2 regions of the Pseudonocardia spirodelae genome follow, and region 2 is predicted to be linked to the other one. Evidence: predicted binding sites of a transcription regulator. Region 2 holds the regulator's gene; the other holds the start of a gene.
The links. Region 2 encodes LexA, which represses DNA repair genes until DNA is damaged. Its sites were predicted from a motif close to CGAACACGTGTTCG; they were not measured.

Region 1 (4,937 bases), on a different contig from region 2:
ATGGAGCCGGACTCACGCAGGTCCGACAGCATCGGCCGCTTGTCGGTGCGCTGCTCGGGACCACGGTTCAGCTGGCTCATCGCGACCACCGGCACCTCGAGCTCCTTGGCCAGCAGCTTGATCTGCCGGGAGAACTCCGAGACCTCCTGCTGACGCGACTCGACCTTGCGGCCCGACGTCATCAGCTGCAGGTAGTCGAGGATGATCAGCTTCAGGTCGTTGCGCTGCTTCATCCGCCGCGCCTTGGCCCGGATCTCCATCAGGGTCAGGTTCGGCGAGTCGTCGATGTAGAGCGGCGCCTCGGAGATCTCCGACATCCGCCGCGCCATCCGCGTCCAGTCCTCGTCGGACATCCGGCCGGCGCGCATGTCGGCCAGCCGGATCCGCGCCTCCGCGGAGAGCAGGCGCATGACGATCTCGGACTTGCTCATCTCCAGCGAGAAGAACGCGCTGGTCATGCCGTGCCGGATCGAGCAGGAACGGGCGAAGTCCAGCCCGAGGGTCGACTTGCCCAGACCCGGCCGGGCCGCGACGACGACCATCTGGCCCGGATGCAGGCCGTTCGTCACCTGGTCCAGGTCGGCGAACCCGGTCGGCACGCCCGAGGACATGCCGCCCCGGGAGGCGATGGCGTCGATCTCGTCCATCGTCGGCTGGAGGAGCTCCTCCAGCACCGTGTAGTCCTCGGTGGTGGTGCGCTCGGTGACCTCGTAGACCGCGGCCTGGGCCCGGTCCACGACGTCGTCGACCTCGCCGCCCTCGGCGCCGTGGTAGCCGAGCTGCACGATCCGGGTGCCGGCCTCGACCAGGCGCCGCAGGATCGCCTTCTCCCCGACGATCTCCGCGTAGTACGCCGCGTTCGCCGCCGTCGGGACGGTCGCGATGAGCGTGTGCAGGTAGGGCGCGCCACCGAGGCGGACCAGCTCGCCGCGCCGCTGCAGCTCGGCGGACACGGTCACCGCGTCCGCGGGCTCGCCGCGGCCGTAGAGGTCCAGGATCGTCTCGTAGACGGTCTGGTGCGCGGGCCGGTAGAAGTCCTCCGGGCGCAGCACCTCGACGACGTCGGCGATCGCGTCCTTGCTCAGCAGCATGCCGCCGAGCACCGACTGCTCGGCGGTGAGGTCCTGCGGTGGCTGACGGTCGAACGCGCCGCCCGCGCCGTCCCCGGAGCCGCCGGCCTTCTCGCCGTCGCGGACCGCACGGGGCCTGTTGCCGGGACGGTCGTCCGTCAGAGCCATACGCAGCGTCACCCCCAAGGGACACGATACCGAACGCACGTTCGACGCGCGAGCGGTGTGGTGCACCCGCCCGCGTCCGTCGTCGGTGGTCTTCCGGCCGGCGCGGTGACCGCCGGGCCGCGCCGGGCGCGGCCGGTCGGCGGAGCGCTCGCGTGCCGGTGCGACCGAGGGTAGGTCGGCGCGGCGGCCCGGGTCGAACCGCTCTGGTGATCGACTTGGGGATGAACTGTGCACGGATGCCGCCCGTCCCGGGACCGTGCTGGGGACAACCTGGGGACAATGACCAAGAAACGAGCGTCGTCGCAGTTCAGAGGGGGTGAACCGGGTGTGGACAACTTTGCTCTGGCGTGTCGCCGCACGCCCGTCGCAGGCGTGTCGGAGGCCGTGGCGGACCGTTCGCCGCCGGGCGCGTCCACAGGCCCGCCCGTCGAGCGGGCCGTCACTTCCCGGCGTGTCGGCTGCGTGACAACGCATCCCGCATGATGTCACCCGACCGGAGTGGATCGTCCACCGCGGACTGCGGACCGTACCCGCCCGGCCGTACGGACCGGGCCCGGACACACGACAGGGCGGTGCCCGGAGCACGAGGCTCCGGACACCGCCCTGACTACGCTCGGTGGTCGTGTGACCACCGGACCGCTCAGCTCGCGACGACCGCGATCGGCAGCTCGGTGGTGACCTCCGGGTGCAGGCGAACCTCCACCTGGTGCTTGCCCAGGGTCTTGATGTGACCCGGGACGTCGATGCTGCGCTTGTCCAGCACCGGGCCGCCGGCCGCCTTGACGGCGTCGACGACCTGCGCCGGGGTGACCGAGCCGAACAGGCGGCCGGTGTCGCCGGCCTTGGCCGGGACGGTCACGTTGATGTTGCGCAGCTGCGAGTCCACCTGCTGGGCGTGGCCCAGGTCGCGGATCTCGCGGGCCTTCTGGGCCCGGCGGATCTGCTCGACCTGCTTCTCGGCGCCACGGGTGGCGACGACCGCGAGCTTGCGCGGCAGCAGGTAGTTGCGGCCGTAGCCGTCCTTGACCTCGACGATGTCGCCCGGGGCGCCCAGGTTCGGGACGTCGGCGTTGAGGATGAGCTTCATGTGTCTCTCCTTCCTCAGCGGGCGGTCGAGGTGTACGGAAGCAGGGCCACCTCGCGGGAGTTCTTGACCGCGACGGCGACGTCCCGCTGGTGCTGCCGGCAGTTGCCGGTGACACGACGGGCGCGGATCTTGCCGCGGTCGGAGATGAACTTCCGCAGCAGACCGGTGTCCTTGTAGTCGATCAGCTGGGCCTTGTCCTTGCAGAACGCGCAGACCTTCTTCTTCGGCTTGCGCACGATGGCCTTGGCCATGGTGGTGCTCCTGGAGATCGTCCCCCACCCGTCACGGGTGGAGGGATGCGTGGATCAGAAGGGGGGCTCGTCGTCGGACGCCGCGCCGCTGCCCGCGGGCGGGGCCGAACCCCAGGGGTCGTCATAGCCGCCGGAGTTGCCTCCACCGGACCCGCCGCCCTGCCGGGCGCCGCCGCCGTAGCCGCCGCCGCCCCCGTCGTAGCCGCCACCGCCGCCGCCACCGAAGCCACCGGAGCCTCCGCCCCGGTTGACCTTGTTGACCTTCGCGGTCGCGTAGCGGAGCGAGGGGCCGACCTCGTCGACCTCCATCTCCACGACGGTGCGCTTCTCGCCTTCCTTGGTCTCGAAGGACCGCTGGCGCAGACGACCCTGGACCACGACGCGCGCGCCGCGGGTCAGGGACTCGGCGACGTTCTCCGCCGCCTGGCGCCAGATGTTGCAGCGCAGGAAGAGCGCCTCGCCGTCCTTCCACTCGCCGGACTGGCGGTCGAAGGTGCGCGGGGTGGACGCCACGGTGAAGTTGGCGACCGCGGCGCCGGAGGGGGTGAACCGCAGCTCGGGATCCGCCGTCAGGTTGCCCACGACGGTGATGACGGTCTCGCCGGCCATGACGGCTCCAATCAGCCGGCGGCGGGCGCCGGCGTGCGGGTGACGTCCTTGCGCAGGACCTTGGTGCGCAGCACGGACTCGTTCAGACCCAGCTGACGGTCCAGCTCGGCGACGGTGGCCGGCTCCGCGGTGATGTCGAGGACCGCGTAGATGGCCTCGCCCTGCTTCTTGATCTCGTAGGCCAGGCGGCGCTTGCCCCAGACCTCGATCTTCTCGACCGATCCGCCGTCGTTCTTCACGACGGTGAGGAACTGCTCCAGGGACGGCTGCACGGTGCGCTCGTCCAGGCCGCCGTCGAGGATGACCATGACCTCGTAGTGACGCATGAGAACCACTCACCTCCTATGGACTCGAAACGGTCACGACCCGGACGGCCGTGACAGGAGGTTCTCAGCGCACCCCGACAGTCTCGCCGTACATGCTCGGGAGCTGCGGGGATGCCCGACCAGGTTAGCAACGGCTCCCGGCCCGCCGACCTGCGGGTACGGCCGGGCCGCCGGAGCCGTCGCGGCGGGCTGTCGGGGGTCGTCGCTACCGTGCGGGCATGCAGATCGGTGCACACGTCCGGGACGCCGAGGACCCGCTGGCCGCGGCCGCCGAGGTCGGCGCCGAGGTGGTCCAGCTGTTCCTCTCCGACCCGCAGGGCTGGAAGAAGCCGCCGCCGCACCCGCGCGCGGCGGAGCTCGCGGCGTCGGAGGTCGGCGTCGTGGTGCACGCGCCCTACACGGCGAACGTGGCGTCCACGAACAACCGGATCCGCATCCCGAGCCGCAAGATCGTCCAGCAGCACCTGGCCGGGGCCGCCGAGGTGGGCGCGTTCGGCCTGGTCGTGCACGGCGGGCACGTCACGAAGGACGACGACCCGGCCGCCGGGATCGACAACTGGCGCAAGTTCGTCGAGCGCCAGGCCGGCGAGCACGGCTTCGACGTGCCCGTCCTGATCGAGAACACCGCGGGCGGGGACAACGCGATGGCGCGCCGGTTCGACGCGCTGGGCCGGCTGTGGGACGCCGTCGGCGAGTTCGGCGTCGGCTTCTGCCTCGACACCTGCCACGCCTTCGCCGGCGGCGAGGAGCTGGCCGGGATCGTCGACCGGGTCCGCGCGATCACCGGCCGGATCGACCTGATCCACCTGAACAACTCGCGCGACGCGTTCGACTCCGCCCGCGACCGCCACGCCAACATCGACGACGGGACGATCCCGCCGGACGAGCTCGCCGCCGTCGTCGCGGCGGCGGGGGCGCCGGTCGTCGTCGAGACCCCGGCCGAGGGGCAGGCGCGCGACATCGCGTTCCTGCGCGAGCACGCGGGCTGACTCACCGCCAGGCGAACACCGGCTGCTCCAGGTGCGCGACGCGGGTCGCGCGCCCGTGCAGGACGACCTCGCGGAACTGGTGGAGCACCGCGCCGGTCGGGGCGTGCACGAACCGGCCGAACAGCGGCACCTGGATCACCGGCGCGTCGGACTCGGGGATGGTGAGGAAGCGCGGCTCGTGGTCGATCTCGGCCAGCGGCGGCCGGTGCAGCTCGGCGACCTCGTCCGGGTTCGGCACCGGCTCCCCGGCCCCGCCGGCCCACAGCACGACCGGGGTGATGACGTAGCCGGAGCGGGTCGGGTAGTCGTCGAGCAGGCCGAGCACGCGGTCCGCGCCGAGCTCGAGACCGATCTCCTCGGACACCTCGCGCCGCCCCGCCTGCTCGGCGGTCTCGCCGGGGTCCAGGCGGCCGCCCGGCAGCGCCCACTGCCCGGAG
Region 2 (4,937 bases):
GTACGCGACCTCGTCGAGCTCGCGCAGCGGCCCGAGGATCGCCAGCCCCACCTCGTGGCTGGGGATCTCCGCCGCCCCGCGGGCACGCACCGTCTCCTCGACCCGGTGGGCGAGCTGCTGCAGGTCGTCCTCGTCGACCGGCCGGCCCTGACACGCCCGCCGAACCCCGCCGACGACCTTCTGACGGCTGAAGGGTTCGGTCACCCCGCTGCGCTTGACGACGGCGAGCACGGCCTCCTCGACCGTGGTGAACCGTCGTCCGCACGAGGTGCAGGACCGGCGGCGGCGGGTGCACGTCCCGTCGTCGGCGGTCCGGGAGTCGATCACGCGGGAGTCCGGGTGTCGGCAGAACGGGCAGCGCACGAGGCCCACACCCCTCTTCCGTGACGTTCCGGAAACTCTCCGCAGCGATCCGTCCCCCCAACCAGTGGCGGAACGACATCAATGTAACCCCTACATCTAGGGGTGCGCCATCCCGGGGCGGGTACCGCCACGAGCTTCGCCCGATCGGGATCCGAGCCTGGCACACCACGCTGCGCGACCGGTCCGTCTCCGACGATCATGGGTCGCACCATCGGCCCAGGTGGCGCCCCGCGACGGCGCCGCGACCGCCGTCCGTCGCTCCGGACGGGCCGCGGCGGGCGGCCACCCGATGCGGGGACACGCCCGCTGGACGCGCCGGACGGCGTGCGCGCGTCGTGACGGTGACGACGGCACGGCGCACCGGTGGCCGCGCGGCGACACCGCGGGCCGCGGAGCCCGGCGGGCAGCCCTGGACGGAGTACCGGTCAGTGGCCGACGGTCACCGCGGGCGCACCCGCGGACGGGGCGTTCCACCCGGCGGCGGCGTCGCCCAGCAGACCCAGGCCGACGACGACGGTCGCGGTGCACAGCGCGACGGCGAGACCGGCGAGCAGGCGCTCGACCCGGCCGCGCACGCCCGCCCGGGCGCGGGCACGCCGCGGCCGGGGCGGGACGAGACAGCGCCGCTCCAGGGGCCGGACGGTCCGCGGCGGCGGGACGGCCACCGAGCGGGCCGGACGCACCGCACCGGGCGCCGACGCCGGAGCGCACGGCGCGGTCCACAGCGCCGCGGCGCGCGGGGCGCCCGAGGGGCCCTCGGTCCGCACGGGCCCTCCGGCCCCGGCGGCTCCGGCGCGGCGGGCCCGGGCCGCGGGGTGGCGGGCCACCGACGCGGCCAGCGCCCGCTCGCGCGCACCCTGCGGCGCCCACCGCCGCGCGGCCCGCTCGGCGGCCGGGACCCGCGCCGCGCGCGGCGGCGCGGGCGCACCGGACGGCGCCGCGGCCGGCGAGCCCGGCACCGGCTCCCCGAGCGGCACCGCGCGCGCGGCCGCTCCCCCGGCCACCCGCAGGCCACCGCCGCCCGTGCCGGTGCCCGTCGCCCCGGCCCCGGCCGTGACCCCGGCCAGGGCTCCGGCGCGGCCGTACCCGCGGACCCGCTCGTCGCGCTCTCGCATCGTTCCTCCTGCCGTCGGACCGCCCGTCCCCCGGGCGGCCTCCCCTCGCCCCGACCGGCCCTTCCCCGAGCCCGGTCGAACGGGCGTACGAGCGGTGTAGCAGCCGGCACCGACAAGAACCGCGTCGCCGCAGGTCGGAGCCGGTTCCACGGTCACCGCGCGCCGGCCACGGTCACCGGCGCCACGGGCGCCTGCGCGACCGCGGCGACGTCGGCGAGCACCCCGAGGGCGAGCACCGCGACCGCCGAGGCCGCCGCGACCCCGGCCGCCGCGACCGCGCGGCGCACCGGACCGGGCGCGGCACGACCGCGCAGCGGCCGCACGGGCCCCGCCGTCGCGACCGGACCCGCCACCGCCGTCGCCGCCGTCACCGCCACCGGGAGCACCACCGCGGACCGCCACCTCTCGCCTCGCCACCGCCGCACGGCCGGACGCCCCGCGGACCGCGCCCGATCGAACCCGTGTTCGATCGAACGCCCGTGCGATGTTGTACCACCGCGGGCCGACGGAATCCACGACACGCCCCGGCGAACTTCGAACGCATGTTTGGCGAACCGGCCGGGGGCGGCTAGGGTCGGCGCCGTAAGTACCCCGAGGAGGCGAATGCGATGGCAGCGGACGAGACCGGAGGCGGTGGACCCGGCGTGACCGGTACTGCCGCCGGCCGGGGATCCGCGAAGGTCCGGGAGTTCCCCGACCCCGCGGCCGACACCCGCGGCCTGACCCCGCGGCAGAAGAAGGTCCTGGCCGTGATCCGGGACTGGGTCGACCGCTACGGCTACCCGCCGAGCGTGCGCGAGATCGGGGACGCGGTGGGGCTGACCTCCACCTCCTCGGTGCACCACCAGCTGCGCACCCTGGAGCGCAAGGGCTTCCTGCGGCGCGACCCGAACCGCACCCGGGCGGTGGACGTCCGCAGCCCCGAGCAGATCGCCGGGACCGACGGCGCGGACACCGACGCCGACACCGCCGACCTGCGGTCCGAGCGCCCGGCGCCGGCCTTCGTCCCGCTGCTCGGCGACATCGCCGCGGGCGGGCCGATCCTGGCCGAGCAGGCCGTGCAGGACGTCTTCCCGCTGCCGCGCGAGATCGTCGGCGAGGGCACCCTGTTCCTGCTCAACGTCAAGGGCGACTCGATGGTCGACGCCGCGATCACCGACGGCGACTGGGTGGTCGTGCGCCAGCAGCCGGTGGCCGAGCAGGGCGAGGTCGTCGCCGCGATGATCGACGGCGAGGCCACGGTGAAGACCTTCCGCCGCAGGGACGGCCACATCTGGCTGATGCCGGCGAACGACGCCTACGACCCCATCCCGGGCGACGACGCGTCGATCCTCGGCCGGGTCGTCGCGGTCCTGCGCCGGCTCTGACCGGCGCCCCCGGCCGGGCCGGGGCGGGACTCACCGGCGGCGCCGCCGCCCGTGCAGGGCCATCGCCCCGACCCCGGCCAGCAGCACCGCGCCCAGCACGGCGGCGCCCGTGGCCGCGGGCAGCCACGGCGGGCCGGTGTCGACCGCCGGTGCCCGCCCGGGCTGGGCGACCACCGGCGCGCCGGGCCCGGTCGCGGCGGCCACCGCCCCCGGCGCCGCGACGACACCCGCCGCCGACAGGCCGCGGGCCTCGCTGCCCGAGTGCAGCGTGCCCCGCCCGTCGGGCGCGACCGCCTCGCCCTGGGCCTCCCCGGGCAGCGGCACCTGCAGGGGCGCCCCGCGCAGCGCCGTGACGACCGCGCCGGCGTCGGCCGGCCCGTCGGCGGGCAGCGGGAACACCCAGGCGTCGGTGTAGGTCCGCAGCACGACCGCGCGCCCGCCCGTCGCCCCCGGCGGGGACACGCCCCCGCCGGTGACGGTCCGCGAGCCGGCCGCCCCGAGCGGGCCGCCGCCCGTCCCGGACCAGGGCAGGACGACCTGCCCGGCCCGCACCCAGTCTCCGTCCGGTCCCGGACCGGCGGCGCGGTACACCCCGGCCGCACCGGTGGTCTTGTCGACGACCAGCGGCACGCCGTCGTCGCCGACGAGGACGGCCTCGGCGTCGCGCGGGCCGTCGGGATAGCGCAGGTCGTGCACCCGGACCGGACCGGCGGGAGGGAGCACCACGAGCCGCACCGAGGGGCGCCGCGCGCCGTTGTCGCCGATGTCGGCGACCCACAGCGACCCGTCGGCACCCAGCCCGAGGTCCTCGACGTCGGTGACGGCGACCCCGGTGTCCCGGACGGCGCTCACGGCACAGGTCGCCGGGTCGAGCGTGTACACCCGGGCGGTGCCGCCGCCGTCGGTGATCGCCTCGTAGCGCGCCGCCCCCGCCCCGGGCTGCCCCGGCGCGACCAGCCCGGACAGCTCCGACAGCCGCGGGTCGTCGACCGTGCAGACCGGCTCCGGGGCCGGTACCGGCGACGACGCGACACCCGCACCGGGCAGGCACAGCAGCGCCGCGAGCACCGCGCCGCCACGGCGGGAGCGCCGCAGGCGCGTCCGTGTCAGTGCCCGGCCGCCGTCGCCGGCAGCCCGCTCCCGTCCGTGTCGGGAACCGCGGAGCCGGCGACCGCGAACGGCAGGACCGCGGTGCCCAGCTCCGGCCCGACGCGGGCGCGGATCCTGGTGCCCTCGCCGGTGTGGGACTCGCTGAGGATCTCGCCCTCCTCGTGCAGCCGTGCCACCAGCCCACCCTCGGTGTAGGGCAGCAGCAGGTCGACCTCGAACTCCGGGCGCGGCAGCCGCTCGGCGATCCGCTCGCGCAGCTGCGCGATCCCGGCGCCGCTGTGCGCGGAGACGAACACCGCGTCGGGCTGGGCGTGCCGCAGCCGGGCCAGCGCGAGGTCCCCGGCGGTGTCGGTCTTGTTGATGACGAGGAGCTCGGGCGGCATCGTGTCGCCGGACTCCTCGCCGATCTCGACGAGTACCTGGCGGACCGCGGCGATCTGGTCGTCGGGCAGCGGGTCCGAGCCGTCGACGACGTGCACGAGCAGGTCGGCGCGGGCCGCCTCCTCCAGCGTGGAGCGGAACGCCTCCACCAGCTGGTGGGGCAGGTGGCGGACGAACCCGACGGTGTCGGTGAGGGTGTAGGCGTGCCCGTCGGGCGTCTCGGCCTTGCGGGTGGTCGGGTCCAGGGTCGCGAACAGCGCGTCCTGCACCAGCACGCCGGCGTCGGTGAGCTGGTTGAGCAGGCTGGACTTGCCCGCGTTGGTGTAGCCGACGATCGCGACCGACGGGACCTCGTTGCGGCGGCGGTTGCCACGCTGGGTCTCGCGGACCTGGCGCATCGCGCCGATCTCGCGGCGCAGCTTGGACATGCGGGCGCGGATCCGGCGGCGGTCGAGCTCGATCTTCGTCTCACCCGGGCCGCGGCCGCCGATGCCGACGCCGCCCGCGGCGCGGCCACCGACCTGCCGGGACAGCGCCTCGCCCCAGCCGCGCAGGCGCGGCAGCAGGTAGGACAGCTGGGCCAGCTCGACCTGGGCCTTGC

Region 1: dnaB (replicative DNA helicase) is a predicted target of LexA. The motif match lies at 1,269-1,282, and genes of this name have one in related genera.

Annotation. Positions count from the first base shown of each region.
Region 1 is NZ_JBBJUP010000023.1:83,557-88,493, forward strand. Features, by position in the region: gene dnaB (replicative DNA helicase) at 1-1,238, opposite strand, end outside; gene rplI (50S ribosomal protein L9) at 1,879-2,325, opposite strand; gene rpsR (30S ribosomal protein S18) at 2,340-2,576, opposite strand; gene WJX68_RS22970 (single-stranded DNA-binding protein) at 2,631-3,185, opposite strand; gene rpsF (30S ribosomal protein S6) at 3,197-3,511, opposite strand; gene WJX68_RS22980 (deoxyribonuclease IV) at 3,730-4,500, shown strand; gene WJX68_RS22985 (NUDIX hydrolase) at 4,502-4,937, opposite strand, start outside.
Region 2 is NZ_JBBJUP010000015.1:96,134-101,070, forward strand. Features, by position in the region: gene nrdR (transcriptional regulator NrdR) at 1-363, opposite strand, end outside; gene WJX68_RS18440 (hypothetical protein) at 789-1,478, opposite strand; gene WJX68_RS18445 (hypothetical protein) at 1,631-1,867, opposite strand; gene lexA (transcriptional repressor LexA) at 2,087-2,845, shown strand; gene WJX68_RS18455 (hypothetical protein) at 2,876-3,913, opposite strand; gene hflX (GTPase HflX) at 3,952-4,937, opposite strand, start outside.